Regions from separate parts of the Paenibacillus sp. sg306046 genome, predicted to be linked through region 3. Evidence: riboswitches for the same ligand, from Rfam matches in the RefSeq annotation. Region 3 holds a riboswitch; each other region holds the start of a gene.
What was found. Region 3 has a riboswitch for thiamine pyrophosphate ahead of thiM (hydroxyethylthiazole kinase). Riboswitches for the same ligand answer to the same signal wherever they lie in the genome.

Region 1 (10,476 bases), on a different contig from region 3:
GCATTTTGAGCAAGCCGAACAGACCGATCGTCGCCGTCTCTGCCTGCGCGCGGTCATTTGCTTCGATAGCGCTGGCTGCGATGCTTTTCGCGCCTTCCACAAGCGGAACGGCAACCTCGCTGATTCCGCCCTTGATGTCTTCGATGAAAACCGAATCCGTTGCCAGACCTTGCACCACATCGTACGTTTTGGTCAGCAGCGTGACCATCTCAGCCAGCTTGGGCAGGTTTTCCACCAGCACGGTCAGCGATTGCTGCACCTCCGGCTTCATCAGTTGATCCAGCACGTCTGCGGACTCGCGTGTGATCGTTTGTGTCGATTGAGACATAAATAAACGTCCTCCTTTGCATTGAAAAAATAGAAGCCCTGGTGTCCGGGATCATCCTGTTCGAGCCTTACTTAGGCTTCTGATCGGCGTGCGCGTTACTTATCTCAAGGCAAGTTCAGCTGCGCTGAAAACTTATGCGTTCTGTAATCTTAAGAAGTTCACGTTCAGGGATCAATAAACCCGCCTAATTGTACCAAATTTCACAACATGCTCGATAAAAGATTCAGGCCCGAAGCGGAGCCCTATGTTACTTCTATTATAACTCCGGATGCCCAAAGTAAGAAAAGCCAATTTCCGACAAATGTGAACAATATGTGAACAGAGTTTAAAAACCTCACGGACTATGTCCGCGAGGTTCGTGTACGTCCTATGCACAGCCAGTAAATCAAGACGGCCGTGATATTCGCAGCCGCCATCACCAGCCCCATCGGGATCGCGGAGCTTTCCCCGCCCAAGCCGACAAGCGGAGCGACGAGTCCGCCGAAAATAAACGACTGGACGCCGAGCAGCGCAGACGCGCTTCCGGCAGCCTGCGACTGGCCAGCCATCGCCAGCGGAAAAGCCGACGCCCCGACGACGCCGACGCAGGATACGGCGACAAACAGCGGCGGTAAAATCCAGACCAGGCCCGCTCCGGCGTACACGCCGGCCAGCAGCACCAGTCCGCTGAACGCGGCCAGCGTCAGCCCTGTCACCAGCAGCCGGCTTTCGCTAATCTTCCCGGCTAGACGCCCGGTCAGCTGGCTGCCGAGAATAATGCCCAGCCCGTTCATTGCAAAGATAAGGCTGAAGCCTTGCGGCGAGACGCCGTACAAATTTTGCAGCACAAACGGCGAGCCCGCGATATAAGCGAACATGGCGGCCGTCACGAAGCCCTGCGACAACGCGTACCCCATAAAGGAACGGTCGCGGAGAAGCCGCGCAAACGTCGCGAACGTTTCCTGCGCTCCGCCCTGCTGTCGGCGCTCGCGCGGCAGCGTCTCCGGCAGCCCCAGCGCGACCGCAAGCATCGTCAGCAGCCCGATGCCAGCCAACACGACAAATACGCCCCGCCAAGACGTAAATTCCAGCAGCTGCCCTCCGGCAATCGGAGCGAGAATTGGCGCTGCTCCGTTCACCAGCATCAGCAGCGCGAAAAACTTCGTCAGCTCGGTGCCCGCATATAAATCGCGCGCAATCGCGCGGGCGATTACGATCCCGGCCGCACCCGCTACGCCTTGCACAAACCGCAGCGCTACAAAGGCAGCCGCCGACGCGCTCAGCATGCACAGCAGCGATGACACCGCAAATACAGTCAGCCCAATTAGCAGCGGACGGCGGCGGCCGTACTTGTCGCTGAGCGGCCCCGCGGCCAGCTGTCCGAGCGCCAAGCCAAGCAAGCAAGCCGTCAGGCTAAGCTGCGCCATCGAGGCGCTTGTGTTCAGGTCACCCGCCAGCTGCGGCAGCGCAGGCAAGTACATATCAAGCGACAGCGGCCCGAAGGCCGACAGCACGCCTAACACAAGCGCCATCCATAACCGGCGTGATTGAGCTGGAGAAGCAGCCTGCCCCGGCCTGTCGGCGGCGCCGGCCCGCTTCGGTTGTCCTTCCAGACTTTCTTCCATTCAGAGATCCTTCCCTTCCTTGTTCAACCACATTAACCCTGCATAAGCGCTCAACCTGAGAATGCTTGCCGGGACAACGTTTTTCAAAGTAGGCGATAGCGGAGCATAGGCAGGAACAGGTCTACCTCCTCCTCTTCCTGCCATGCATGCCTGATCGCCTGCCCGGGCACACTTGGCGGAGGAGATCGGCTGCATCTATAGCCCGTCGCGCTCCAGTTGGTTGTTATAGGCTTCCAAGTGCTCGCTCAGCCGCTTGATCTTGTCCTCAAACTCGCGGACCTCCTCCTCCGGCAGCGACGCAAAAATCGTATCCGCACGGCTGGCAAAATGCTGCCGCCAGCGCAACAGCTGCTCCATGCCCACGTCCGTCAGGCGAACAAACATAATACGCCGATCCTCCTCGGAGCGCACCCGTTCAACCCACCCTTTTTCCTCCACTTTATCAATCAAATTCGAAGCTGCTCCGATCGTAATGCCAAGCGCGGAAGCTACGCAATTGATCTTGAGCATTTCCTTCTCCAGCTTAAATACAAGCGATACAGCTGACGGCGGTATGCCAGCCTCCTGGCTGACAAAGCACAACGTTTGTTTCAGCTTGCTGTCTAGATCGAGCAGACTGCGCCATAGCGAGCTGACCGGATGCTCGGACATCGTGCCTCACCTCACTGATGATCTTATTTTTATTTGTTTACCGTTGACAGCAGAATAACGGATCGGTTATATTTTAGCACAACTACTATTCTAATAATAGTATTTTAATAAAACTAAATGCGCTCACGCGCTAAAGGAGATCGCTTTTATGGAAAAAGACCTTCCCGCCTCCGGCACCTTCCGCGAAAAGCTGGTCATCCGCCTCTGGAGCTTGACCGTGCTGCTGGTCGTCATGAATACGACGATGTTTAATGTGGCGCTGCCTACCGTCGCGCATGATCTGAATCTGACGCCGACAACGGCTTCGTGGATCGTGACGGGCTATTCGATTTGCTTTGCCATCGCGTCCATTGCCTATAGCCGGCTATCTGACTTTCTGCCGATTCGCAAGCTGCTGCTTGTCGGGCTGCTGCTGCTCGGCATCGCGTCGATCATCGGACTGACCGCCAGCAATTTCTACCTGCTGCTCGCAGCTCGGCTGCTGCAGGCGCTGGGCGCAGCAGCAGCCCCGGGCCTCGGCATCGTGCTGGTCACCCGCTTCGTTCCGCTGGAGCGCCGCGGCCAATCCATGGCCTCCATCATTTCGGCAGCTTCGTTTGGCTTCGGGATCGGCCCGATCGTCGGCGGCGCACTAACCCAATATTTCGGCTATACATCGTTATTTGCGGTCACGTCCCTCGTGCTGCTGGCGCTGCCGTTGTTTCTTCGTCACCTGCCTGCCCAGGAAAGCTCGTCCGTACACTTCGACGTACCGGGCGCTTTGTTCATCGGCGTAGGCGTAACCGGCCTGCTGCTGTACTTGACCGGCCAGACGCTGCCTGCGCTGGCTGCGGGCCTGATCGCCCTGACCGCGTTTTGGCTGCGTATCCACCGGACTTCACATCCGTTCGTTCAGCCGGCTCTGCTGCGCAACCGCACCTATATGAACTTGTCTGCGCTGAATCTACTGGCCTATGTGTTGAACTTTGCCATGCTGTTTCTCATGCCGCTGGTGGTGATCAAGCTGTTCAACCACAGCTCGGTGTTTGCAGGGCTGATGATTTTCCCCGGCGCTATGCTCAGCGCGCTGCTCTCGCCGTTCATCGGCCGGGCGATCGACCGCGCTGGCAACGTGAAGGTGATCATCGGCGGCTTTTCCACCCTTGCGGCGGCTATGCTTGCCTTTGTCCTGCTAGGCGTTCAATCGCCTTATGGCCTGATGGTGTCGTATATGGTGATGAGCGTCTCCTTCTCTGCCGCAGGCTCCGGAGTGTCCAATGAAATTTCCCGAACCCTGCATAAAGATGAGATCGGCAGCGGCCTCGGCATGCTGCAGCTGACGCAGTTTTTCGGCGGCGCGCTTGGCGTCGCATTAACCGGAGCCAGCCTCGTCTGGCAAACGAACCGGCCGTTGGCCTCCGCTTATGAAGCCGAATTTTGGGGCATGCTGGCCGTAGCCGTTCTGGCCCTGCTGCTCGCCCTCCGGTATGTACGGGCGAAAAAAGCAGCAGCCGGCGGCATGAGCCCGATGCCCGAGCAGGCTTGATGTGTGGCGGCCGGGCGAGCCTGACTCGCGCGTAGACGACACAGTGACACAGCGTACTTCGTGCTGTGTGGCTTGTCAGACGCTTGGCAGGTTTGACACTGACACGAAGTCACATCTAGCATCCTTCGCTCACTTAAATTTCTCGCATCCATACACGCCCGGAACAACAAGACTCAACACCGCTAACTTGCAAGTGCCGCATAACGTAATAGTTCCATCCTACAGATGGCTTACGTTATGCGGCACTTGTTTAATTCCGCACGCAGAAAAAACTGCTTGGCTAATAAGTATGATATTTCAGAGGGCAGGAATGTCCCCTGAGAGAGGACGTTTACAGAACTTTGTCTTTTAAAAGGCGGACATAAGGGGACATGATCACGATCTACGTATAGCCGAGCTAGAAATCCATATCTAGCAGTATATAACCCATCAACATCTAGATCTGGACATGTGAGCAACAGGAGAACTGACGAAGCAATGTCCACTGAGCAAAAGACACATGTCTACTGGATATGGACATACACGAGACAAGGAGCCCGACTCCACAGCTCCGCAAATTGCGCAGCGTCATTTGCATCGGCGATCGAGCCGGAACGAAGCCCGTCACCCAGCGAAAACGAAACGCCGTAAGCTTTCATAATTTCGCAAATTTCCTCGAAATGCGTGTACAGAAAGTTTTCCTTATGATGAGCCAAGCACCAGGCCGCCATAATGGAGCCGCCGCGCGAAACGATGCCCGTCACCCGCTGGGCCGTCAACGGAATATAACGGAGCAGCACGCCCGCATGAATTGTGAAGTAATCCACGCCCTGCTCCGCCTGCTCGATCAGCGTATCGCGGAATACTTCCCAGCTTAACCCCTCCGCCTTGCCGTTCACCTTCTCCAGCGCCTGATAGATCGAAACCGTCCCGACCGGAACCGGGGAGTTTCGAATGATCCATTCGCGTGTCGTATGAACATGCTTCCCCGTCGACAAATCCATAATCGTATCCGCGCATAATGCAGCTGCGACACGTTGCGCCCCGGCTTCGCCCGCCGCGGCCGCGCCGACGCCGGAAATGGCTCCGCCCCCCGCTCAGCCCGCGTTGCCGCCGAACCAAAGCCGTCATCCGCCGGCCTTGTCGAACGCCCTTCGTACGCCTCCGTATCGCCGCGCGGAGCGAGGCCGGAAGCGGAGGATAAGCAGGCAACACCAACGGCTGCGCCCGCCTGCGGCGGACCCGTCTCGTCTGGACATGAACGGCAAGCGGCCGGCAGACAGCCGTCCGGCTGCTGCGCTTGACATTCAAAAAACCGCTCCATCGAAGAAGCGGTTGAAGGTGCAAACATACGCTGACAACAGCATGTCCACTCGGCCAATTACAGCTCCGTTCCCTGGACATCCTTGTTGTGCGATGAACTCACTTTCCCACTTTCCTACGCTGGCATAACCCAGATCAGGTTCAAAGGGACCAAAGCGTAACGCTTTATCTCAGCCATCGACGGCGCCCCTAGTGGATTTCCTAGGTATACTACACTCATTCTATATGTTGGATGACAATGGGCGAAGTTTTCGGCACCCCCGTCTTTCTGCCGGGCAGCAGCTCGCGGACAAGCTTCAGCGGCTTCCACTCCTCCGGCAGCAGCCGCTGGTAAGCCTGTTGTCGGTAACGGTCGTCGATCAGCAGCAGCGCACCATAATCATGCTCCGTCCGAATCAGCCGTCCCCCCGCCTGCAGCACCTTGTTGATGCCGGGAATAACATACGCGTAATCGAACCCGTTTTTACCTGTACGATCGAAATACGACTTAATCGCGTCCCGTTCCGGGCCAAGCTGCGGCATTCCGACTCCGACGACCGCCACCCCCGTCAGCCGCTCCCCGGTCAAATCAATACCCTCGGCAAACATACCGCCCAGCACGGCAAATCCAAGCACCGGCTTGTCGCGTCCCGCCTGAAACTCCGCCAGAAAGGCCGCCTGCTCCTCCTCGCTCATCTCGCCATGCTGCACGAGCAGGTGAACGGACGGGCAGCTTTGCTCTGCGAAGCAAGCCAGCACCTCGTTCATATACGCATAAGAAGGAAAAAAAACGAGCCGGTTGCCTGGCTTTTGCTCCCCAATTAACGTATGCAGCGCCTCGGCAATGACGGCCTTCGAAGCCTCGCGATCTTTATAACGCGTAGACAGCGGCAGCAGTCCGACCGCCAGCTGCTCCTTGCGAAACGGCGACGGAATTGTCACTGCGTAATCATTCGCTTCGCCGCCCAGCATGTCCCGGTAATACCCTAGCGGGGACAAAGTGGCCGAGAACATAATTTGCGACCGGTAGCCTTTGGCCATCTGGCGCAGCAGCGCCGACGGGTCGAGACATAGCAGCTTGAGCCGCACGCCCCCGGACGACCATTCGGTCAGCGTCACGAACCGTTCGTCATACGTATCAAGCACGCGGCTGTACCGCTGACAGGCGAAGTATGTATCCAACAGCAGCTGCCGCAACTCACCCGTACCGGGTCCGGACAACTCCCGCTCCGCCGCCTGAATAAACGACTCCACACATACGCCCAGCTCTTCCGGCGGCTCTCCGTGAACGCAATGCTTGGCTGATGCGCCCGCTGAGCTAACTATTGCTCCTGTGGCTCCGGTCTTTCCCGTGGCTTCCGTTGCTCCGGCCGTCTCGGCTGATCTGGCCGTTAAACCGGTCATCCCACGAGCTCCAGAAGCAGGCAACAGCTCCCGCCCTATACCGTCTGCCGCGGCCCAACCAACCCCTGCATCGGCTGCGGCGCATGCTTTGCGCCAGGCGATAAAACAAGCATTCACCGCCTTGGCGGCCTCGTATACCGCGGCGTTTACACCTTTGTACGCACGCTGCAGCGCCAGAAACGGCGCCTTCGTCAGCTCCGCCGAATACATGTCCCGGCCGCGGTCCACCAAATTATGCGCTTCATCGACAAGCAGCACGGCTTGCCGCTTCTGCTCCTCCGATTGGCGCTTGAGATAAACGCGCGGATCATAAATGTAATTGTAATCGCACAGCACGGCATCGGCCGTATAGGCGGCGTCCAGCGACAGCTCAAACGGGCAAACCATATGCCTGCGAGCGTATCGCTCCACCGTTTCCCGCGTGATCAATGTCTCATGGGTCAGCAGATCAAGCAGCGCAGCCTGCACCCGGTCATAATGACCGTCGGCAAATGGACAAAATTCCTTGTCACAGCGCGTTTCCTCCTGAAAGCAAATCTTGTCCTTCGCCGTCAGCGTAACGGACCGCAGGCGTAAGCCTCCCGCCTTTAACAGCGCGAGCGCTTCCTCTGCCGCCGTACGGGTCAACGTTTTCGCCGATAAATAAAATACGCGCTGGAGCAACCCTTCGCCGATCGCCTTCACGGCCGGGAACAGCGTGGACATCGTTTTACCCGTTCCGGTCGGGGCGCGGGCAAATAAACGACTGTCCTGCGCAATCGCCGTGTACACCGCGCCCGCAAATTTCCGCTGCCCGCTCCGGTAGGCGGGAAACGGAAACGCCAGCTGCTTGATGCTCGCATCCCGCTGCTGCACATGATCAAGCTGCAGCCGGGCATACGGCGCATAAGCCTCAGCATACCGCTGCAGCTCCGCAGCCAGCGCTTCGATGTCCGCTTCCCGCTCGAAGCGGAGCTGCTCCCCGGTCCCCGTCTGCACGTAAACGAGCCGCAGCCGCATGACTGTCAAGCCTTCACGCACCGCGTACAAATACGCGTAGCAAGCCGCTTGAGCCCAGTGGACCGGATGGGAATTTTCCGTCAGTCGGCTCAAGTCGCCCGAGGTAGACTTGATCTCTTCAATAATAGCCTGCTCTCCTGCGAAGCGCAGCCCGTCGCAGCGCCCCTCCAGCCGGAACGTCAGCTCGCCGTGCTCCACCGTTCCGTCCAGATGCACCTCCTTGCGGTCCGGTTGTTCATACGTTTGCTGAATAGCCTGATGCGCCTTCGTCCCCTCAGCCAGCGTCGTCATCGTACGAAACCCGGCTTCGATGCTGCCGCTCATATAAGCGTACTCAACAAAGGCTCTGACCGAAATGCCGACCTCCGTCGTCATCGTATTCACCTGCCCGCCCAAAACATACGTTCGTTGCCGTTTAGTATATCATGCGCCGCACAAGATTACGACGACCCTTCTCGCCTGCGCAACCTATATTCCGGGCCAAGACAGTCGCTCAGCTCGACCCTCCCTCACAAAACGCCCTGCCTTCGCTCTCTCCCGGCTGCTACGGGCCCTGCCTACGTACGCTCCTCTGTGCGCTACACTGCAGGCCGACTCGCGCTGAACTGGCTTTCGTACAGATCCGCGTAAAAGCCGCCCGCCGCCAGCAGCTCGTCATGGGTACCCTGCTCGATGACTGTGCCTTGGCTCATAACCAGAATCAGATCGGCGTCACGGATCGTGGATAGCCGGTGGGCGATGACGAAGCTCGTGCGTCCCTGCATCAGCTCGTTCATCGCCTGCTGGATGTGGGCCTCCGTACGGGTATCCACGCTGCTGGTCGCTTCGTCGAGAATCAAAATCGGCGGGTTAGCGAGAATCGCCCGGGCGATGGTCAGCAGCTGCTTTTGCCCCTGTGAAATATTGGACGCCTCTTCATTCAGCTTCGTCTCGTAGCCGTCCGGCAGCGTGCGTATAAAATGATCCGCATAGGCAGCCCGAGCTGCGGCCACTACCTCCGTCTCGGTCGCCCCGGCGCGGCCATACGCAATATTTTCGCGAATCGTGCCATTGAACAGCCACGTATCCTGCAGCACCATTCCGAGCTGGCTGCGCAGCTCATGCCGCGGCAGACTCGTAATATCGACGCCGTCGATTCGGATGCGGCCGCCGTTCAGCTCATAGAAACGCATCAGCAAATTAATCAGCGTCGTCTTGCCTGCGCCAGTCGGCCCTACGATTGCCACCGTTTGCCCTGGCCGGACGAGCAGATTCATATCTTGAATAAGCAGAGCATCCTGCTTGTAGCCGAAGTCCACATGCTCGAACCGAACCTCGCCCATCGACGCAACGTTTGCTGTCCGTGTCTGTGGCGGCGCGTCCGCCGTCTCCTCCTGCTCATCCAACAGCTCGAACACGCGCTCGGCGGCGGCAATGGTCGATTGAATGATGTTGGCGATTTGCGCCGTTTGACTGATCGGCATGGAAAACTGGCGCGAATACGAGATAAACGCCTGCACATCCCCGATCCGGATCGTGCCCTTCATGACCAGTACACCGCCCACGACGCTCACGAACACATAACCGATGTTGCCGACAAAGCCCATCAGCGGCATAATGACGCCGGAAATAAATTGCGACCGCCATGCGGCATCATACATCCGGCCGTTGATTGTGTCGAACTTCTCGATGGACCTCTGCTCATGACCGAAGGCCTTTACAATCGTATGCCCGGTGTACATCTCCTCGACGTGTCCATTTAGTTGGCCGAGCGACTGCTGCAATGTGCGAAAATGCTGCTGCGAACGCTTCGTCACGCCCTTGATCACAACGAAGCTGAGCGGCAGCGTTACGATGACAATAAGCGTCATCAGCGGACTGATCGTCAGCATCATGACGACGACCCCGACCAGCGTTACCACAGAGGTAACAAGCTGTGTCAAGCTTTGCTGCAGCGTACTGCTGATCGTTTCAATATCGCCGGTTACGCGGCTGAGCGTCTCGCCATGCGGCCTGGCATCGTAATACGTAAGCGGCAGCTTCGCCAGCTTGCCGTTGACAGCCGCTCGCAGATCGTAGACAATCCGCTGCGAGACGCCGGCCATCACATATTGCTGCACATAGCCGAACAACGCACTGACGATATACAAGCCCGCCAGTACGAGCAAAATATTGGCGATATACCCGAAGTCAATCGCCGCGCCCGGCACGCCCTTCACCTTGGCCATCATGCCTTCGAACAGCTTTGTTGTCGCGTCCCCCATAATCTTCGGGCTGACGATGGAAAATATCGTGCTCAGCACCGCCGCGGCCAGCACAAGGCCAAGCGACAGCCGATGCGGCTTGAGATAGCCCGCCAGCCGGCGCAGCGTACCCTTGAAGTCCTTCGCCTTCTGGGCCGGACCCATCATGCCCGGGCCGCCGCGGCCGGGACCGAAGCCGAAGCCCGGACCGGGGCCGCCAGAGCCTCCCGTTTTGCCTGACGAAGCCGGAGAGCCGCCTGTGCGATCGCCAGCTGCGAAATCGGACGCCGTTTGTTTCATCGAGGTCGTGCTTGGTCTATCACTCATGCGCTTTCCTCCTCCTTCAGCTGGGAAGCTGCAATTTCGCGGTACACCGGCGAGGACTGCAGCAGCTCGCGATGCGTGCCCTCCGCAACCAGTCGTCCCTCATGCAGCACCAGAATCCGGTCGGCGTCCATCACC
Region 2 (10,476 bases), on a different contig from region 3:
ATGCCCGCGTCATTGATAATGTCCAGCACCGGAATCGTATACGCAATCAGAATCAGCGCAGCCAACACGCCGACCCATACGCCCCAACGCTCGAAGATCGCCGGCGCTTTCTCCGCCTGCTCGCTCACTTCGGCGATCGGGTATTCCGTTTCTCCCTTAGGCGCGCTCATCAGCATGCAAATGTTAACGACCATCAGCACAACCGCGACAAACAAGATCATACCGCCTATCGCCATCGCCACATGGTAAGGCATCCACATGACCGTATCGGGGTGATCCTGGTACGTCGTGAAGGCTGTCCGGCGCGGCGAGCCAAGCAAGCCGACCGTGTGCATCGAGCCGGACATGAAAAACATCCCCACCAGCCACAGAATCGTTTGAATAATACCGAGCCGGTTCATCAACGGCGTCATGGACCGGCCCAGCATGGACGGAATGAGCCAGTAGGTGATACCGAAAAACGTCAGCGCCACACTCGTCGCGACCGTCAGATGGAAGTGCCCGGTAACCCACAATGTATTATGCACAATTGCATTCAGCTCATGGCTTGCGTTAATCAAGCCTCCTGCACCGGCCGGGATAAACACAACCATGCCCATGAACGGGGCGAAGAAGCGAACATCCTTCCACGGCAGCTTCTTGAACCAGCCGAACAGCCCCTTGGCGCCGACGGAACGGCCATGCATTTCAAAGGTCGCAAACAGCGAGAACGCCGTCATCAGCGACGGAATGACAACCATAAATGTCAGCACGACCTGCACAAATTTCCAAACATTCGAAATGCCCGGCTCCATCAGCTGATGGTGAAAGCCGACCGGAATGGAAAACAGCAGGAACATGATAAAGGACAGACGGGCCAGCGCATCGCTGAACATTTTACCGCCGATCACCTTCGGAATGACCACATACCAGCACATGTAGGCAGGCAGCAGCCAGAAATAAACAAGCGGATGGCCGAAGTACCAGAACAACGTCCGCGATAACGTGACATTAATCGTTTCGACCCAGCCGAACGACCACGGAATAAGCTGGAACAGCACCTCGATCGCTACGCCAAGCGTCGCGATGATCCACATCAGCATCGTGACAACCGCCATGAAGGTAAACAGCGGCGTTGTTACCCCCGGATTGGTCCGCTTCCAGTACCGGTAGTTGAGGAATACGCCGATGCCGCTCATCCAGCTGCCGACGACGACAAACACCAGGGACACATAAAACCACGGGTCCGCCTTCAGCGGCGCGTAGAACGTATACAGCACGGTCGCTTTGTTCAACAAAATAAGCACAGTAGCGAGCAGCGTGCCAAACGTCATCAGCACGAAGCCAAGCCAGCCCAAGTTACGCGCAATCGGCAGCAGCTTGCCGCCCAGCGTCCGGGCCACCCCCGAGTAAATAAACCCGATGATGAAATACGTCGTGAAAATGAGCGCCATCAGGACGCCATGCGCAGTCAGCAGCTGATAGTAGCCGATCCCCATCGGCAGCGTGATCATGCCGCCGCGCACCAGCCCTTGCAGCACGCCAGCGATCCCGCCGACCAGCAGCGCGAAGAAGGCGAATAAAATATGGGCCAGCACAAGCGCGGCATCGCGGCGATCAAAGCTTTTGATTTCCTTTATCATGTGTGTTACATCCTTTCCGATTCACGTTGGGCAGCCTATTTTACGATGAATTTCATCATCATCACTTCATGCGCCGCGCCGCAGTACTCATTACAGAGCACCAAATATTCGCCCGGCTTGTCGAACGTGTACGTCAAATGATTGACCTCGCCCGGAATGACCATCATGTTGATCGTCGTGCCATTCACCTGCATGCCGTGGACAACATCCTGGCTCGTCACGTTGAAGTGTACCTTGGCTCCCAATGGAATTTCCAGCTTATCCGGCGTAAAGCCAAACGCAAACGCAATCAGATTCGCCTCATATTCATTCTCCCCGACCTTCTGCAGACCCGGCTTGTCGAACGGCGGCGTCTGCGCCAGCTTCTCCGGGTCAACCGTATGCCGATGACCGCCGGGAGGCTCCATGCCGAGTGAAAACGCCCCAACGCCTACGACAGACAGAAATACAAACAGCATCGAAATGCCGAAAATCAGCCAATATTTTTCTAAACGGTGAATATGCATTAGCTTGTCAACTCCTCCGGACGATGCCGATTGATCTCTCTAACCCCTCACGACATACAACAGAAATATGCCTACCCAGCTGATGACCAGAAACAAACCAAGCAGCATCACCGCCGCAAAGGTTCCTTTCAAGGACGGCTCCTTGTGGTTCTCGTTCGTCTGCTTTTCCACGGGCCGTTTGATATGTTGTTGCAAGTTCGCCATACATCTATTCCTCCCTCCCCCCAAAGGGCTATTGCTTGATGTCCTCATTGTAGGTGGAAGCGTTTAGACAGCTCTATGATGTTAATCACACCGAATGTGAAAGAGTGGTGAACAAGCGCACAGGACCGGGGGTTGGCGCTGCTCTGAGCGTCCGGGCGACTGAGAAAAGGAGCGGGTACGCAAAAAAGGCCGTCCCAACCGCCACAAATGACGGGGAACAGCCTGTTTTTGCTGGATATCTTCTATTAATAATAAAGAGACGCAGGAGAAACTATCGTACCGGCCAAGCTTGCTGCGTATACGCCATATCCCAGAACATGTACTCGTAGCGGCTGCTGAGGATAAAGATTTTTTTCATCCGCGCCCGGTCGGCTTCACTCGCCCGCTCAGCCAGCTCGTCGAGCCGGTTCACCTGCTCCTCCACCAGCACGCGGAACCAGTCGCCCCCGTAAGCGGCGATCCAATCGCGGTAAATCGGCTCCTCGGGCGTACAATCCTTCAATTGCTCGCCGATCTCGTAATACAGCCAGTAGCACGGCAAAATAGCTGCGATAATGTCGCCCATCGTGCCGCTGTAAGCAGTGCTCAGCATATGTGTGGCATACGCATAGGCGGTTGGAGCCGGCTCGAACGCCTCGCGCTCCTCTGCCGTGATGCCGAGCAGCGCGGAAAACTTTTCATGCAGCGACAGCTCCGCTTCATAGGTGCTTTGGGCGTGGGCCGCCATCCGGCTGACGGTCGGCAGATCATGCGCCTTGGCCGCGCCAAGCGCCTGCACCCGAGCAAATTGCGATAAATAATACGCATCATTTAACACATAATGGCGGAAGCTCACCAGCGGCAGCGTGCCGTCGCCGATCCCTTGCACGAACGGATGCTTGAAGCTGGCCTCCCAGCTTTCGTTTACAGCCTCTCTCAGCTCTGCGGAAAAGCTTGATGTTGCGATCATATCCCATCGTCTCCCTTCCTAATTAGAAACCCATATCCCAGCTGCCCGCCTATCTCACATCCGTGATGTCCAGATGCGGGAGCTGGTGGGCAAACCACCAGGCGCCAAGCCACATGCCCAGCAGCAGCCCGGCCAGCAAGCCGTCGCTCGCCGACCAGCCGACCCTGTAATAGTAGGTCCGGGCCGCCGCCGAAGCGAAGCGCTTCGCTTCCATCGCCACGGCGATGCGCTGGGCGCGGCGGATGCTTTGCGCCAGCAGCGGAATCGCGTAGCGCTGCACCGACTCGGCAAAGCCGCGGACGCCCCGCCGCAGCTTCACCCCGCGCACCAGAAAGGCGGCGCGCAAGGTTTTATATTCGGCTACCGACAGTCCGAGCAGCCGGATCGCAGCCATGAAGCTGTAGGCGTATTTCGGAGGCAGCCGCAGCTGCTGCATAAGCGAATAAAACAGCAGCACCGGGTTCGTCGTCAGCGCAAACAGCAAGCCGACCAGTGCCGCATCGACGGTTTTCAGCCCAAGATGCAGCCCGCGGTAAAAGCTTTCCTCCGAAATATGGATCAGTCCATACCGGTACCAGGTCGTCTCGCCGGTGCCGAACAAAATCATCGAGGCAGCCGATGACACAAACATCAGTCCAAACGGCAGCAGCATCCACAGCAAACGCCGGGCCGGCTGACCGCTCGCCAGAAACAGCAGCAGCGTATACATCCAGGTGATGTGCAGCAGCACATTGATGTTATGCGTGAACAGCACCATCAGAAAGGCTCCCATCGACACAAGCAGCTTGAAGCTCGGGTTGACCCGATGCAGCCAGGTCGTGCGGCCGCTCAGCAATTCCAGCATAGATGCTCAGCCCCTTCCCTTGTCGGCCGTACCGGCCAGCGCTGGGCCGATGGCATCCGCAGCTGCGGTCTCAGTCAGCCCTGAGGCCGCAGCCTGCTCGCCGCTGGCGCGACCTGTACGGCCGTGATGCCGTCCTTCGCCAGCATGATCAACGCGATCATTCAGCTCCCCGGCGGCCTTCTTGTGCCCACCGCCCTGACTAACGCCCAGGCCGGGCCGGCTGCCGACCGGACGAGCTGACGGCTCCCCAACCGTCAGCTCGCCCTGCCGCACCTCCCAGACCCGCGTAGCAAAGCGGCTGACGATGTCCATGTCATGCGTCACCATCACAATCGCCAGCCCGCGCTGCCGCCACGCCTCCAGCTTCTCCAGCAGCGCGAACGTATTCACCGCATCCTGGCCAAATGTCGGCTCATCCAGCAGCAGCAGCCGCTGCGCCTTCACGGTCGCAGCCGCTACCGACAGCCGCCGCTTCTGGCCCAGCGACAGCTGATACGGATGCAGCTCCCGCTGTCCGCTCAGCTCAAAAGCTGCGAGCAGCTCGTCGGTCTGCGCTAGCACAGCCTCCGCCGACTCCCCGTCCCGCCGGAAGTTAAACGCCACTTCCTCGAATACGCTGCTGCCAATAAACTGCAGCTCCGGATTTTGAAACACATACGCCGCCTGATGTACGACATCGTCCAGCCCGCTCACCCGCCGATTCGCGAGCACATAGTCGCCTTCGGTCGGAATAAGCTGCATCAGCGAGGACAGCAGCGTGCTTTTGCCAGCGCCGTTTTCGCCGATGACCGCAATCCAGTCGCCCGGCCACACCTGTGCGCCCGCAGCCGCCAGCTTCCGCTCCTTGCCATGGTAGCCTGCGAACTGCTGCAGCCGGAGCAGCGGCTCCCCGCCGGCGGCTGGAAGCGGCAAGCCCGCCGTCGCCGGGAGGCGGCGCAGCCCGGTCCCGGTCCCCAGCTGCACGCCGTCCGCGGTATAATCGTTCCACACGCCGGGATACCAGATGCCGTAGCTTTGCAGCTCGCTGCGCCGCTCACGGAACAGCCGCTCCGGCTCGCCATCCGCCAATATGCGGCCCGCTCCATCAAACAGCACCACACGGTCGATGAAATCAATCACTTCATGCAGCTTGTGCTCCACGATAATGACCGTCTTGTCGGCCGTTACCCGCTTGACCGTGTCCCAGATCTCACGGGTACCCTCGGGATCGAGCAGCGAGGACGGCTCATCCAGAAACCAGGCGTCCGGCTCCAGCGCCAGCAGCGAAGCCATCGCCAGCCTCTGCTTCATCCCTCCGGACAGCGAAGCAATCGGCGTGCGCGGATCAACAGCGGCCAGTCCGACCTGGGCCAGCAGCGCTCCGATTCGCTCCTGCATCTGCTCGCGGGGAACACATAAATTTTCCAGCACAAAGGCCAGCTCTTCATCCACAATCGGCATGCAAAACTGCGTATCCGGATCTTGAAACAAATACCCCCAGGAGGCGGGCCGTCCGACGCCGGCCGCTTTCATCGGCAGCTCGATCACAGCGGGAACAAGTCCGGCCAGCACTTGCAGCAGCGTCGACTTGCCGCAGCCGCTTGGCCCAAGCAGCAGCACCTTCTCCCCCGGCCGGATCGTTAGCGATAGTTGGTCGAACCATAAAGCCTTGCTGCCCGGAAATTTGAGCCGCAGCTCGCTTACCCAGACAGCGCGGTCCGCCTCACTGCCCGTCTTGTTATCCGCGAATCGCGTCATGCTCCCTCACCCGTTTTCCTTATGTTTACCGACCAAGCGAATCCAGATCATCCTGACTGACCGGGCGCACCAGTTGCGTCACCCCGGTCTTCTCCAGCGCCTTCACCAAGGCATAGCTCAACGTACCGCAGATCAGGAACGCGCCGACGAACCGGTACAGCACATACTGCACGATCAGCCACGGCGAATATTCCGTCAAGTAATTTCCGTAGATGTCCATAACCAATGCGCCAATCGCGGCCGCAATACCTGACAGACCGGCTACAAGCAGCGAGAAGCTGCGGTAGCGGAACGCCGCGAAGGTCAGCTCCGCGCACAGCCCCTGCACGATGCCGTAAGTCAGCGACGACACGCTGTAATGCGAGCCGAGCAGCATCTCGAACAAGGCGGCGGCTACTTCGGCCAGCACCGCTACGCCCGGCTTGCGGATGATGAGGAAGGCGACAGCCGCAGCCATATACCACATGCCGTAAATCAGCTGCTCCAGCGGGATGCCGGGCACTTTAAATACGTTGTACACATCGCCCCATACCCGGTAAATGATGCCGAACACAACGGCAATGACGATGGTGACCAAAATGTCGGTCAGCTTTAACCCTTTTGACATGACTTGATTCCACTCCCTTATCGAGTTCGTCCGGGATCACGCCGCAGCATCGCGGCCCTCTCTTCCAGCGTGGATGATCGCAAAAAAGCCGCCTCCGTCATACGGAAGCGGCTTGTGAGCACAAGTGAACGGACTCAAGATCGTCTGCGTTCTCCACTTCCCTACGCTGGCATCACCCAGATCAGGTTCAGAGGGTCTAGGATCTGTCGATCCAATCTCAGCCGGTTAGGCTCCCCTAGTGACATAAACATACTAGCATGAATGGGCTAAATGTCAATACAAAAAAAAATTAATGTAACATTTAGCAAATTTCCCTAGTCTTCTCGTGGCATGTCTGTTAAGATAACGATACATCATAGCACGGGAGAATAACTATAGAGAAAGCGGGGATTTTTATTATTGAAAGCGCTATCTGCAATGCGGCGTTTGGCAGGAAATGGCCCGGTTCCGAACCGCCGCCTTATACGCCGGAGGCTCCGGATCACGAGCCGCTGCCCGTTACCGTCAGCATCGTAGCCGACTGCCCGTTTTGCAGCCAAATTCAAGGCGAGCCCGGCTGCCGTACGCCGATTCATTGCACGAAATGGTCAGGCGCTTGCAGCCCGATTATGGTCAATTTGGCAGCTTGCGTCGCCTGCGGGGAGTACAGGAAATAGAAGAAAGAGGGCATTGCGCCGAAAAGCCGAGGCCGGTCATCCATGAAGGCTCCTTTGAGGGGCCTTCTCGCTTTTTTGCCGTTGTTTAGCGGTTGCTTTGTCCCCCGTTCTGTGTCAAGATAATCGGTAGGCTTCCACTAAATGATCATGTAGAAATAGGTGACATCCGACCCTTATGAAAATAACGTTTTTTCGGCTTCTTACGGAGCTTTCGTCACGCAAAAGCGTATCCCGTCTGACGGGCGCCTTCGCCAAATCCCGCGCCAGCCGCGCGTTTATTCCGCAATTCGCCAAAACATACGGCATTCGCATCGAGGATGCGGAGAAGCCGCTCGCGGGCTATGGCTCCCTGAATGACTTTTTTACCCGGCGTCTCAAGCCTGGCCTGCGTCCCGTTGACCGGCAGGAGGGCATCATCGTCAGTCCGGTCGACGCGTTGATTACAGGAATGGGCCAGATCGTGGAAGGCACGATGCTGAACGTGAAGGGGCAGGACTACACCGTCGAAGAGCTGCTGAACTTCAGCCCGCGCCGCATTAACTACAAAAACGGCTTTTTTTATGTGCTGTATTTAAGCCCGACCGACTACCACCGCATTCACACCCCGGTCGCAGGCGAAATTATCGAGAAGGAGCATGTACCCGGCAAGGTGTATCCGGTCAATGACTTCGGCTTGAAGCATATGCGCCGCGTGCTTAGCCGCAATGAGCGGCTGATCACGTATATGCAGCATGGCGCGGGAGAGGTTGCGGTTGTCAAGGTTGGCGCGCTGAACGTCAGCTCGATTCAATACGTGTCTCCTCTGCCTAATCAGGTGCAGGCGGGCGATGAGCTTGCTTACTTTGAATTTGGCTCCACCGTCGTACTGCTGATGGAAAATGGCACCTACGCCAGCCGCTCCGACCTTTCTGTGGGCAGCAAAGTAAAAATGGGCGAAGCGCTTGGCACTCTAACCCGTCACCCGGCGGGAACGTAATTTTAAGAAGCCGCCGGACGTGCGCCAGCCAAACCGGAACCGAGGGACAAGCATCGCCTGTCCCCTTTTCGGCATATCCGAATGTCCGCATCGGCGGACCCGCTCGCCTGCCGGGCGGCGAACAAGAAGGGAGTCAGGCATCATGAACGTTTCTACCAAGCCAGCAGACGGCTCGGCTTCATCCCGGACATCTCAAGCGGGCGTGAAGCCGACCGTCTTTCGCATTTTGCTGGCCATCAGCCTTGTGCATCTATTTAACGATACGATTCAGTCGGTGATCCCGGCCATTTTGCCGATTCTGAAGGACAGCATGCGGCTCAGCTACATGCAGTCGGGCATTATTGTGTTTGCGCTGAATATGACCGCTTCTGTTATGCAGCCGCTTGTCGGCTTGTATTCCGACCGAAAGCCTCGTCCTTATATGCTGCCGATCGGCATGTGCTTTACCTTCGTTGGCGTACTGGGGCTGTCGCTTGCTCCAACGTATTGGCTTGTGCTGCTCTCCGTCCTGCTGATCGGCATCGGGTCGGCGATCTTCCACCCGGAAGGCTCCCGAGTCGCCTATATGGCGGGCGGCAACCGTCGCGGGCTCGCCCAGTCGATTTTCCAGGTCGGCGGCAACTCCGGGCAATCGCTCGCTTCGATCATGACAGCGCTTGTCTTTGCCCCGCTTGGACAGCTTGGCGCCATCTGGTTTACTGCGGTAGCCGCAATTGCCATCGCTGTGCAGCTGTATATTTCCCGCTGGTACAGCGGGTACATGGCCGCCAATCCGCCGGCGTCCCGGTCCAGCGGCTCCCGGATTGTTGATCCGCGCCGCAAGCGCCAGCTGCGCTTCGCCGTGTATATGCTCATTTTTCTCGTCTTCGCGCGTTCCTGGTACCATGCAGGCATCACGATCTACTTCCCGTTTGAGCTGATGGAGAAGTTTGGCTTGCCGCTGGAGCATGCCCAGGTGTACATCTTCCTGTTTGCCGCCGCCGGAGCGGTCGGAACCTTTATGGGCGGGCCGCTGTCGGACAAATTCGGCCGCCGCAACGTCATTTTCTTCTCGATGCTTGGCTCAGCCCCGCTTGCGATGGTGCTGCCTTACGCCAATGCCTGGTGGGCTTACGTCATTTTGCTGATCAACGGCTTTATTATCTTATCCAGCTTCTCCGTGACCGTCGTGTACGCCCAGGAGCTGATTCCGGGCAAAATCGGCACCGTATCCGGGCTGATCACCGGTCTGGCCTTCGGCCTCGGCGCGCTTGGCGCCGTTGCGCTCGGCAGCCTGGCGGATACGTATACCGTGCATAAGGTGATGAACTGGGTCAGCTTCCTGCCGCTGATCGGACTGCTTACCTTCTTCCTGCCGTCAGACCGCAAGCTGAAGGAATGGGCGAGCGAAAGCTAACGGAGCGCGCCTCTGCCAGCGGATGCTTTTTCTAAACTATCGAGGCGTGGCTCGCCGTCAGCGGGCGGAGACTTTTTTAGTCGCTTGTCCGCTTGTCCATTTCACAGGCAGCTGCGTCAGGCTCCTTCTCAACACTTGCCTTGGGAGAAGCCGCCTGACAAGCTGCTACGCCTCAGGTTCTTCCTCCGCTTGCACCGTCGTCACGCCAAGCTCCGCAGCCAGCTGCTCCAGATCGGCGCGCGTCAACGGCGTCACCATCGCGAGATCACGCTCCAGCGCCTGCTCGCACCGTTCTCTGGCCTCCTCCAGCCGGCCCAGCTTTTGCAGCGTCAGCGCATAGAAATAATAGGCCTCCGCATATTTGGGCGACTTGTCCATCACCTGGACGTACAGCTCGGCCGCTTCCTCCAGCCGTCCCAGGTACATATAATTCAAGGCAAGGTTGTCCAGAATGGTCACATCGCTGTCGTTAAAGGCATACGCCTCCTCATTGATGGCCAGCGCCTCCTCCAGGTCTCCAGCCAGCACCTTCAAATAACCGAAATTGCCGTAAGCCAGCGTGTTTTTATAATCGCTAAGCACGTCCTCCATGATCGCCAGCGCCTCGCCGCGTTCGCCGCGAAGCCAATGGATGGTCGACAGGTTAATGCGCGCCTGCATCATAAATTCCCGTTCGGGATTCGACTGCTGCAGCTTCCGGAACACCTGCTCCGCTTCCTCCAGCCGGCCTGCCTTCAGCAATAAATAGCCATAGCTTATCTGGTGCTGCGGCACGACCCCCTTGATCCGGTTGGCCTGCCCGAGCAGCTCCAGCGCCCGCGCTTGATCCCCCTTCATATAAGCCATATTGCCGCGCTGCGCGTAATACGCCGACCGGTTCCGAAAACCAAAAAAACCGAAAATCAAAATGGCCCCGGCAACACCAGCCGCCCAGTGCAGCTTGAACAAGATGAAAATAACAAGAATAACCGCAGCGATC
Region 3 (10,476 bases):
CTGACGCTGTTCGTGCGGCCCAGCAAGCGAACGTGGGCTTCATTGCGTACACCAGCGCGCCAAACGCAGCGGAAAGCAAGCTGGCGCTTGCCCCGGATCATCGCGAGACGGAACAGGCGATCCGGCATTCAGGGATTCCGTATTCCATTCTTCGCAACAACTGGTACTTGGAAAATGAAATCGCAACCTTCCAGGCTGTACTGAACGGTGCGCCATGGAGCATCGCCTCGGGCACAGGCCGGGCCGGGTGGGCTGCTCGCCGCGATTATGCCGAAGCAGCCGCAGCTGTGCTTGCCGGGCCAGGGCACGAAAATAAAATCTATGAATTGTCCGGTCCGCTCATCACTCAAGAAGAGCTGGCAGCAAGCTTTGCCCAAGCGGTCCAGCGCGATATTCAGGTTGTACATCTGGATGAGGAAGCATACGGCGGCATGTTGAGAGGAGCAGGACTGCCTGAGCCTGTCATTGCTCTGCTGGTTGCCATCCAGGGCGGCATACGTGACGGCGAGCTGGATATCCCAAGCGATGATCTGGAGACATTGCTGGGACGCCCCGTCACTCCGGTCCAGGAAGCCATCGCTCAAATCGTGAATGGATTTTCCCAGTAATAGCAGTCATTCTAACGCTCCCAGGCAAGCAGCTTGCCGGCTTCTTAGCTAGCAGAACACAGTAGATAAAAATCAAGGGTGTTACGTAATAGCTCAGGCTACTGCGTAACACCCTTAATTTTCATGTTTATGAAAACAGAGTCAAGAAAGCCCGCCTTTGGAACGCAGTCGCACGCTCCTTCTTGCAAGGGCATGCCTACAACTGCTTGCTGCGGTAGTGATGTCGGCCTAGCGCCGTAAACCCCAGCTTGCTGTACAGGCTCCTCGCAGGCGCATTGTCCTGCAATACCTGCAAGTACAGCCGCTGCGCTCCCTGCTGCAGCGACCAGTCCGCCAGCTTGCGGAGCAGTTGTCCCGCCATGCCTTTCCGGCGGTGCCGGGCGGCTACGATGACATTGCTGACGCCGGTGTACCCGCGTTCGCTGACGACCGTCGCCAGCGCCGCTGTTTCTCCTTCGTTCATAACGCGGACAAACGCCTTGACCGGACCAATCGCCGAAAAAATATGACGATACGCAGGCAGCCGCTCTTCGCCAAACCCTTCCAGCCGCAAAAAATCGGCCAGCCACTGCTCGTCAGCTTCGTCGGCGAACTCGTAATCAAACCGGCTGTCAAGCACGACAGAGCGAACAACGGCGTCCGCCTCACCTGTCATCAGCAAGCAGGGCATCTCCCGTACATACCCCGCCTCCGCCAGCAGTGCATCCAAACCGGCAGGCGAAGCGTCGCTGACATAAAAGCAGACCGGCAAGCCGCGCCGCCGGTAAAAGTCTTCGAGGTCCGCAAGCCAATCTGCGCAAGCCGGCAGCGGTCCAATCGAGTGGACACTGTTCGCCCGTCTGGTCGTGCCATACGTAGCACGCAGCCTCCAGCCTCCATACAACTGCTGCGTGAAGGCAGGCCAAGCGTTGGCTGCAAGCTCCTCCACCTGGACCAGCTCGGCCAAAAAGGGATGCAGCCGTTCAGGTTGCTTCGTTTCCATCATTTCCGTATCGCTTCGCGTCAGCTCAGCTCCATTGTCCGGCTGTTCCATTCGATTCCCCACTGGCTTTCTAGTACGTTCCATCCGCGTTCCTATTCTTCCATCAGCTTGATCCTTGCACGGTTCGCCAAATCCTCGCCCGTCGTCGTGTGCAGCCGGTTCAACAGCTCCGTCTGGAACGTACCCGGATGGCTGCTGCCGGAAATTTCGACTGCAAGCTCAGCGGCTACACCGTAGAAGGCAAGCGCAGTCGTCGCCGCGGCAACCAGGTCACGCTCGACCGCGGCAAAAGCGCCGATTATACTCGTCAGCAGGCACCCCGTACCCGTCACGGCTGTCAGCAGCGGCGTGCCGTTGCTGATCCGGTACGTCACGCTTCCATCACTTACATAATCATCCGCACCGGTGACAACAACAACAGCACCCAGTTGGCGTGCCGCCTTTCGCGCCAGCCCGGCTGCCTGATCGCCAGCCGCCTCGCCGGCATCAACGCCCTTGATCTGCACCTGCTCGCCAAGCACATTGGCAATTTCCGCCGCATTGCCGCGAAGTATGGAAACTTTGATTTTCTGCAAAATACGGCGCGATACCTCAGTCCGGTACGCAGTCGCTCCCGCGCCGACCGGATCGAAAATAACCGGGACGCCATGCGCGTTGGCCGAACGTCCGGCAATCAGAATCGACTCGACGATGCTTTGATCCAGCGTCCCGATATTGACAACCAGCGCCCCCGCAATTTTGGCCATATCAGCCACCTCTTCATGCGCATAAGCCATCACCGGCGAAGCGCCAAGCGCCAGCAGCCCGTTAGCCGTAAAGTTTGTGACTACGACATTCGTAATATTGTGGACGAGCGGTCTTTGCGCCCTTACCCGTTGCAGCATGTCGATTCTTGCTTCGATTTCCATTCTGGTAGTCCCCCTTGAATTTAGGCAGTAGCCATGTGGTTGTCCATGTGTCATCCGGTGAAAGTCCTATTCGGACACCTGACTTCGCGCCTGGTCGCAGCTTGAAAAAAAACACACTCCGCCCTAAGCAAAGTGTGTTTCCCGCACTCTCCCTACGCTGGCATGATCCAACAGGTTCAAATGGTTAACGGCAGCTTCAGCCGTACTCTCAGCCCGATTTCCCCCGGACTCCCATGGTTCTATTCATTTCCTTTAATAATAGCGATTGCGACAAGTCCGGTCAAGGCAGCATTTTTTTAGGCTTCTGGCAAATCTGCGAGGCGAAGGTACGCTGCAGCTGTCCTTTATTGGGCTTTTCTAAGCATTTCCAGCTTGAGGCGATCTTCGCCCTGCAGTCTGGCCAGAGCAGCCACTTCTTCCTTCGTTGCGCAGCTTTCCAGCTTGACATGAACAAGCTCCAGCATGCCAATGACATCTTCGTTCTGGTTGGCTTCAATGCGGTCCAGCTGCTGCCTGACCTCGGACATTTCCTGCTTCAATCCGGCGACGTCCTGCTTTAACGTTGAGACATCCTGCTTCAGCTCTGCGACATCCTGCTTTAAGCCTGCAAAATCATGGACAAGGGTGGAAAGTAACGCTTCGATACGATTTAATGAATCAGACATCGGCTGCCTCCTATGGATCATCAAAACAAGCAACAGGTAACTAAAAGCCCGATGCTAAATCACGCGCGTAGCTTCTCCTCTCATTCTACCATTTCACCGAAAATTGCCAAGCCTATTTTTCGAAGACGACTTGTGCTTTATCCCGATATTTTGCATCATTAGGGAGAACCTCTACAACTCCACCGCAGATGGGAGTGACGGTCTTGCAGCATTCAGCTTTATTTCATGCCGACCCGCTTCAGGATGATTTTCATCCGCATGTATCCGCTTACTATTTCAAGCAATGGGATGGATTCGAGATGCCCTTTCACCGGCATCCCGATACCGAAATTATGTATATCATTTCCGGCCACTGCCGGGTCGATCTGCAGAGCGGAGACGGCATTGAAGCCGTTTCGCTCAAAAAAGGCGAATTTATTATGCTAAATGCCTGCATCTTGCATCGGTTGATGATCGAAGCCGGCACATCCTGCCGGATGCTGAACGTCGAAATCCGGTTTAACCGCTGCCAGCCCGGAGACCTTTTCCCTTCGATTCGGGTGCTTGCGGCCCAGGATGAGCTGCTGCGCGGTCTGCTGCACACGGCTAAAACCCATCTGGTGCTGCGTGACCCCGATGACATGTATCATCTCTTGAAGGGGTTGGTGCTGGAGCTGGATGGAGGTCCGAAAAGCAGCAAGCTGCTGATCCGCCTGCAGATCGCGGAGCTGCTGATCCGAATCGCGCGGCTGCACCGCAGCACGGAGGATAGTCTGCACCCGCAAGCCGATTATTATGTCCGGCAGGCCACCGAATACATCCATCATAACTATGACCGGGACATACAAGTCAAGGACATCGCCGCCGCCGTCAACCTGCATCCGGGTTATTTGCACCGGATTTTCCGGGCGCACACCAGCCAATCGCCGATGGGCTACCTAACCAAGCTGCGGATGGAAAAAGCAAAAATGCTGCTGCGTACCGACATTCCCATTTTGGACGTAGCTGATTATGTCGGTGTGGGAAGTCGGCAATATTTTCATTCTTTATTCAAAAAACAGACCGGCCTGACTCCGACCGAGTTTCGTAAATCCATCCGCGCCGAAGCGTATCGCCAGGAACCAAGTGAGGATTTTTGACAGTACCGCTCCACGCTGGTCACGATCTTAGTAACCTGAGCTGCCGCCGCCCTGCTACAATCAGCTTGTGAACAGCCAAATCGACTCAGTTCCAGGAAAATGGAGGATTTTGATATGTCATTTAAGGTTGCTTTTATCGGGGCAGGCAGTATCGGATTTACACGGGGCATTTTGCGGGATCTGCTGACCGTGCCGGAATTTAAAAATATTGAAGTTGCATTTACAGACATCAATGAGCACAATCTCGATATGGTCGCTCAGCTCTGCCGCCGGGATATCGCGGAAAATGGGTTATCAGTGCCCATCCACGCGACAACCGACCGTCGGGAAGCTCTGCGCGGCGCGAAATACATTTTGTGTACGATTCGTGTAGGCGGGCTGGAAGCTTTCGCCCATGATGTGGACATTCCCTTGAAGTACGGCGTCGATCAATGCGTAGGCGATACCCTCTGCGCAGGCGGTATTATGTACGGGCAACGCGGCATTTCCGTGATGCTGGACATTTGCCGTGACATTCGCGAAGTGGCCGCGCCGGATGCCCTATTGTTGAATTATGCCAATCCAATGGCGATGATGACGTGGGCCTGCAACAAATACGGCGGCGTGCGTACGATCGGTCTCTGCCATGGCGTCCAGCACGGGCACAAGCAAATTGCGGACGTATTTGGCCTGGAGCAACAAGAAATCGATATCATCTGCGCTGGCATTAACCACCAAACCTGGTATATCCAGATTCGGCACAAAGGCAAGGATTTAACTGAAGGACTGCTGGAGGCATTCGAGCGTCATGAGGATTTTGCCCGAACCGAAAAGGTGCGGATTGATATGCTGCGCCGCTTCGGATACTATAGCACCGAATCGAATGGTCATTTGAGCGAATATGTGCCCTGGTACCGCAAGCGTCCGGAGGAAATCAACGACTGGATTGACTTGAGCAAATGGATTAACGGAGAGACGGGCGGCTACCTGCGCGTGTGTACCGAAGGACGCAATTGGTTTGAAACGGACTTTCCGAACTGGATGAAGGACCCTGCGATGGAGTTTGTGCCGGAGAAACGCGGTCACGAGCATGGCTCGTACATCATCGAAGCGCTGGAAACAGGACGTGTATACCGCGGACATTTTAATGTGGAGAATAAAGGAATCATTTCCAATCTGCCCGCCGATGCCATCATCGAAGCGCCAGGGTATGTCGATTATAACGGGGTTTCGATGCCAACCGTCGGCGATCTGCCGCTAGGCCCGGCTGCCGTCTGCAACGTCAGCATTTCAGTCCAGCGACTGGCTGTTGAAGCAGCTGTACATGGCGATATCAACCTGCTGCGTCAAGCATTTATGATGGACCCGCTCGTCGGCGCTGTCTGCAATCCGAAGGAAATTTGGCAAATGGTCGATGAAATGCTTGTGGCTGGCGAGCCTTGGCTGCCGCAATATGCCGAAGCCATCACAGCAGCCAAGCAAAGGCTGGCCACACAGCCGCGGATAGCCACACGTGAAGGCTACCAGGGCGCCGCCCGCCTGCCTGTAAAATCAGTGGCCGACATGCAAAAAGACCGATCTGCAGCCAATGAAAATGCAGGCGAGTCCGATAAAGGCAAAGACCGGGCCAAGGCAGCTCAATAGGCGCTAGTCCTACCTGATCGGCCTGACATAGACATGATCATCAAGCCTGTTCAAGCAAAGGCACGCTTTCCAAGAAGCAGCCTTGCTTGAACAGGCTTGACACTTAATTGTCGTAGGCCGCCAGACGGTCCAGCTCGTCTTCCGACAGCTCTGTCAGCTCACGAATTGCGGCGCGGTCCAGACCCTTGGCATGCAGCTTGCGTACAATTTCCGCCTGACCCTCTAGTCTTCCCTCTAGTCTACCCTCTTCTCTCCCCGCTTCTCTGCCCTCAGCCATCAAGCTGTTAAATTCAATCAGCGCATGCTCGCGCGCTTCATACAACCGCAGCGTCTCCTCGTCTCCGCTCAGCCACTCCAGCCTTGCTTCCGTCTTCCGAATATCGGGGTCCATGCTGATCAACTCCTCCAATTGGGCTTCAGGCAGCTTCTCATCAAGAAATAATAACCAGCGATGCAGCGGATTAGCTAAGTCCTTGGGGGCCGCTTTAAATTTGGGATATTCTATAAAATGCAACTCCATAGCTTCGGTCAATAGAAAATCAGGCTCCTGGTCTTTTTTTCTATTAAGTATACCATAGTTAAGAAAAATACGACCAGTTTCTGCCGGCTGAACCAACGCTTCACCACGCCAAAAAACCCGCCTGACGGCGGGTTTTCGAGGGTATTGCCTTGATTGCTTATTTGCCCAATTGGTGAATCGGATGACCCAGCGCGCCTTCGGCAGCGTCCATCGTAATTTCGCCCAATGTAGGGTGAGCATGAATCGTCAGTGCGATATCCTCAAGCGTTGCGCCCATTTCAATTGCAAGCGTCAGCTCGGAAATCAGGTTGGAAGCTTCCGCTCCGACAACAAATCCGCCGACGAGCAGGCCGCTATCCTTGTCGCCGACAAGCTTCACAAAGCCTTCGGTTGCGTTCATGGATTGTGCGCGTCCATTGGCAGCGTAAGGGAATTTTCCGATCACGACATTGATTCCTTTCGCCTTTGCCTCCGCCTCGCTCAAGCCAACGCCGGCAATTTCCGGATCAGCAAACACGACAGCCGGAATGACCTTGTAATCAACGACGCTCGGCAAGCCGGCAATTGCTTCAGCAGCCACTTTCGCTTCGTAAGAAGCTTTATGCGCAAGCGCCGGACCTGCGACGATATCGCCAATTGCATAAATATGCGGTACATTCGTCTGGCACTGCTCGTTAACCTTGATCAGCCCGCGCTCGCCAAGCTCAACGCCAGCCAGCTCGAGCGACAGCTCGCCATCCGTATTCGGACGACGGCCAACCGTAACAAGCACGTAATCGGCGGTTACTTGCTTCTCTTCGCCTTTCACCGTATACGTTACAGTGACGTTGTCGGCAGTCTTTTCGCAAGACTGCGCCAGCGCTTCCGTTACGATCTCGACGTTCAGCTTTTTGAGATTGCGCTCAACCAGCTTGGTCAGCTCTTTCTCGAAGCCCGGGAGGATGAAATCCGAGCCTTCCAGCACCGTTACTTTCGAGCCAAGCTTCGCATACGTCTGACCCAGCTCGATACCGATGTAGCCGCCGCCGATCACGATCAGGCTCTTAGGCACTTCCTGCAGCGACAAAGCTTCGGTCGAAGACAAGATGCGGCCGCCGTAAGGGAATGCTTTCAGTTCGATCGGACGGGAGCCTGTTGCAATAATGCAATGATTGAACTTGTAGCGAGCCGTTTCGTTATCGTTGAAGAGACGCGCTTCATGCTCATTTATGAACAGCGCTTCCCCATTGAAATACTGAATTTTATTGCCTTTGAGCAGCATTTGGACGCCGCCCGTTTGCTTCTTGATGATGCCGTCCTTCCACGCCTGCACCTTGCTGAAATCAAGCTGAACGTTGTCAGCCGTAATGCCGATCGCTTCGGAATGGCTTACCAGCTCATACTGATGGGCCGCCGAAATCAGCGCCTTGGACGGAATGCAGCCGCGGTTCAAGCAGACGCCGCCAACCTCTTCCTTGTCCACGACTAGCACGCTTTTGCCAAGCTGCGCAGCGCGAATCGCCGCAACATAACCGCCGGGGCCTGCGCCAATGACCAATACGTCAATCTCTACAGATGCGTCACCTACTACCATAGCGGATTACACCTCCATGACAAGCAGCTCTGGATCAGAGAGCAGTTGTTTGATGTAGTTCATAAAGTGTTGAGCTGTAGCGCCATCAATAATGCGATGGTCGAAGCTGAGCGACAATGCCATGACCGGAGCAATTACAATTTCACCGTTTTTAACAACCGGCTTCTCGGAGATGCGGCCTGTTCCAAGGATCGCCACTTCCGGGAAATTGATGATCGGCGTAAAGAACATACCGCCAGCGGAACCGATGTTTGTAATCGTCAGCGTCGAGCCGCGCAGCTCCGAGCCGCTAAGCTTGCCGTCGCGTCCGCGTGCTGCCAGTTCCTTGATGGCTGAAGCGATCGTCCAGATGTTTTTGCGGTCCGCGTCCTGAATAACCGGCACGATCAGGCCATTGTCGGTATCGGTCGCGATCCCGATGTTGTAGTATTTCTTGTAGACGATTTCCTGCTTTTCTTCGTCGATCATCGCGTTCATCGCCGGGAATTGACGAGCGGCAGCAACCAGCGCTTTGACGATGAAAGGCAGGTACGTCAGCTTGACGCCCTTCTTCTCGGCAACCGGCTTCGCTTTTTCGCGCAGAGCGACCAGACGGGTTACGTCAACCTCGTCCATCAGCGTTACATGTGGAGCCGTATAAGCACTCTTCACCATCGCATTGGCAATCGCCTTGCGGATGCCCTTCAGCGGCACGCGCTCTTCGATACGTTCGCCGCTGACAGCGCCTGCAGCCGAAGCTGCCGCCGGTGCGGATGCTGCTGCCTTAGCCGTTTCCGCAGGCGCAGCTGCGGCGTCCTCACTTGCTGCCGGAGCAGCCGCAACGCCGCCGCCTGCCGCGAAGCCAAGCACGTCTTCCTTCGTAATACGTCCGTTTTTCCCTGTCGCCGTTACTTGCGCGATATTAACACCTTTGTCACGCGCCAGCTTGCGCACGCTTGGTGTAGCCAATACGCTGCCCGCCGACGAAGTCGGAGCGGAAGCTCCGCCCGCTGCTGCGCCGTTTGCAAGCGGCGTGTCCAGCTTGGAAGCCGCAACATTCGCCGCTACCGCGCTGCCAACCGGCTCAACGCCGCTGGCCGGAACGTCAGCGCCGCCCTTAGCCGCGTCCTTTTCCACTGCTGCAGACGAGCTTGCCGCCTCGCCATGTCCATGGCCGCCCGCTTGCTCTGGAATCTCGCCAACTACATCTATCACAGCGATCACATCGCCGATCGTGCAAACCGTACCTTCGCTAACCTTCAGCTCGACGATTTTACCTTCTACCGGAGAAGGAACCTCCACCGTCGATTTATCATTTTGAACGTCCATCAGGATCGTTTCATCATTTACAGTATCGCCAGGCTTGACATGCCACTTGACGATTTCGCCTTCGTGGATGCCTTCGCCGAGCTCCGGAAACCGGTATTCAAAAATGGCCATCGAAAACTCACCCTCCTGGTTGCTTCGTCAAATTAAAAATCAAGCACTTTGTTCAAGCCGGCTACGATGCGAGCCGGATTCGGCAGCCATTGATCCTCGACCTGGGCGAACGGATACACGGTATCCGGCGGCGTTACGCGCAAAACTGGCGCTTCAAGATGAAGAATCGCTTTTTCGTTGATTTGCGCAATGACTTCCGCGGCAATCCCCGACGTTTTTTGCGCTTCCTGCACAACAATCGCACGATTCGTTTTCTTGATCGACTCGACGATCGTATCAATATCCAGCGGGATCAGCGTACGCAGGTCGATAACCTCGACTTTCGCGCCGCGAGTTTTTTCGATTTCCTCGGCAGCCTTCAGCGACGTATGAACCATCGCGCCGTACGTAATAATGGTAGCATCCGAGCCTTCGCGAACCACGTTTGCTTTGCCGATCGGCACGGTGTACTCGCCCTCTGGCACTTCGGCGCGGAACGAACGGTACAAGTTCAGATGCTCCATGAAAAATACCGGATCATTGTCGCGAATCGCCGAAATCAGCAAGCCTTTTGCATCGTACGGGTTCGAAGGCACAACAACCTTGATCCCCGGCGTTTGCACCATCAAGCCTTCGAGCGAATCGGTGTGCAGCTCAGCAGCCTTTACGCCGCCGCCGAATGGCGTACGGATCGTAATCGGCGCTTGGTAGCGGCCGCCGGAGCGGTAACGGAGACGCGCAGCCTGTACCGCGATTTGGTCAAATGCTTCATAGATGAAGCCGATAAATTGAATTTCCATAATCGGACGGAAGCCTTGCGTAGCCATACCGACCGCCATACCGCCAATTGCGGACTCGGCCAGCGGCGTATCAAAAACGCGCTCTTCGCCAAATTCGCCTTGCAGTCCTTCCGTCGCCCGGAATACGCCGCCTACCTTACCGACGTCTTCCCCGAAAATGACGACGTTCGGGTCGCGCTGCAGCTCGACGCGCATTGCGTCTTTTATCGCTTGAATCATTGTCATTTGAGCCATGGCTGAATGTTCCTCTCCTTTACGCTTACGCTAAGTAGTCCGCTTTT

Region 1: linked by a shared signal. The riboswitch ahead of AC6ROY_RS11880 (phosphomethylpyrimidine synthase ThiC) and the one ahead of thiM (hydroxyethylthiazole kinase) in region 3 are both predicted to bind thiamine pyrophosphate.
Region 2: linked by a shared signal. The riboswitch ahead of AC6ROY_RS16515 (ECF transporter S component) and the one ahead of thiM (hydroxyethylthiazole kinase) in region 3 are both predicted to bind thiamine pyrophosphate.

The regions. Positions count from the first base shown of each region.
Region 1 covers NZ_JCAMRT010000009.1:178,041-188,516, reverse strand. Annotated here, with positions in the region: gene AC6ROY_RS11900 (DUF1641 domain-containing protein) at 1-328, opposite strand, end outside; gene AC6ROY_RS11895 (multidrug effflux MFS transporter) at 670-1,839, opposite strand; gene AC6ROY_RS11890 (MarR family winged helix-turn-helix transcriptional regulator) at 2,128-2,583, opposite strand; gene AC6ROY_RS11885 (MFS transporter) at 2,732-4,108, shown strand; partial or broken gene AC6ROY_RS11880 (phosphomethylpyrimidine synthase ThiC) at 4,654-5,103, opposite strand; TPP riboswitch at 5,506-5,611, opposite strand; gene AC6ROY_RS11875 (helicase C-terminal domain-containing protein) at 5,627-8,167, opposite strand; gene AC6ROY_RS11870 (ABC transporter ATP-binding protein) at 8,371-10,182, opposite strand; gene AC6ROY_RS11865 (ABC transporter ATP-binding protein) at 10,338-10,476, opposite strand, start outside.
Region 2 covers NZ_JCAMRT010000015.1:123,150-133,625, reverse strand. Annotated here, with positions in the region: gene AC6ROY_RS16545 (b(o/a)3-type cytochrome-c oxidase subunit 1) at 1-1,622, opposite strand, end outside; gene AC6ROY_RS16540 (cytochrome c oxidase subunit II) at 1,658-2,128, opposite strand; gene AC6ROY_RS16535 (cytochrome c oxidase subunit 2A) at 2,168-2,332, opposite strand; gene tenA (thiaminase II) at 2,604-3,281, opposite strand; gene AC6ROY_RS16525 (energy-coupling factor transporter transmembrane component T family protein) at 3,331-4,125, opposite strand; gene AC6ROY_RS16520 (ABC transporter ATP-binding protein) at 4,132-5,862, opposite strand; gene AC6ROY_RS16515 (ECF transporter S component) at 5,888-6,469, opposite strand; TPP riboswitch at 6,611-6,716, opposite strand; gene asd (archaetidylserine decarboxylase) at 7,301-8,101, shown strand; gene AC6ROY_RS16505 (MFS transporter) at 8,244-9,497, shown strand; gene AC6ROY_RS16500 (tetratricopeptide repeat protein) at 9,663-10,476, opposite strand, start outside.
Region 3 covers NZ_JCAMRT010000017.1:94,134-104,609, forward strand. Annotated here, with positions in the region: gene AC6ROY_RS17655 (SDR family oxidoreductase) at 1-608, shown strand, start outside; gene AC6ROY_RS17660 (GNAT family N-acetyltransferase) at 805-1,641, opposite strand; gene thiM (hydroxyethylthiazole kinase) at 1,683-2,498, opposite strand; TPP riboswitch at 2,630-2,743, opposite strand; gene AC6ROY_RS17670 (hypothetical protein) at 2,843-3,163, opposite strand; gene AC6ROY_RS17675 (AraC family transcriptional regulator) at 3,358-4,281, shown strand; gene AC6ROY_RS17680 (alpha-glucosidase/alpha-galactosidase) at 4,396-5,904, shown strand; gene AC6ROY_RS17685 (Rpn family recombination-promoting nuclease/putative transposase) at 6,008-6,664, opposite strand; gene lpdA (dihydrolipoyl dehydrogenase) at 6,582-7,997, opposite strand; gene AC6ROY_RS17695 (dihydrolipoamide acetyltransferase family protein) at 8,004-9,416, opposite strand; gene AC6ROY_RS17700 (alpha-ketoacid dehydrogenase subunit beta) at 9,449-10,429, opposite strand; gene pdhA (pyruvate dehydrogenase (acetyl-transferring) E1 component subunit alpha) at 10,455-10,476, opposite strand, start outside.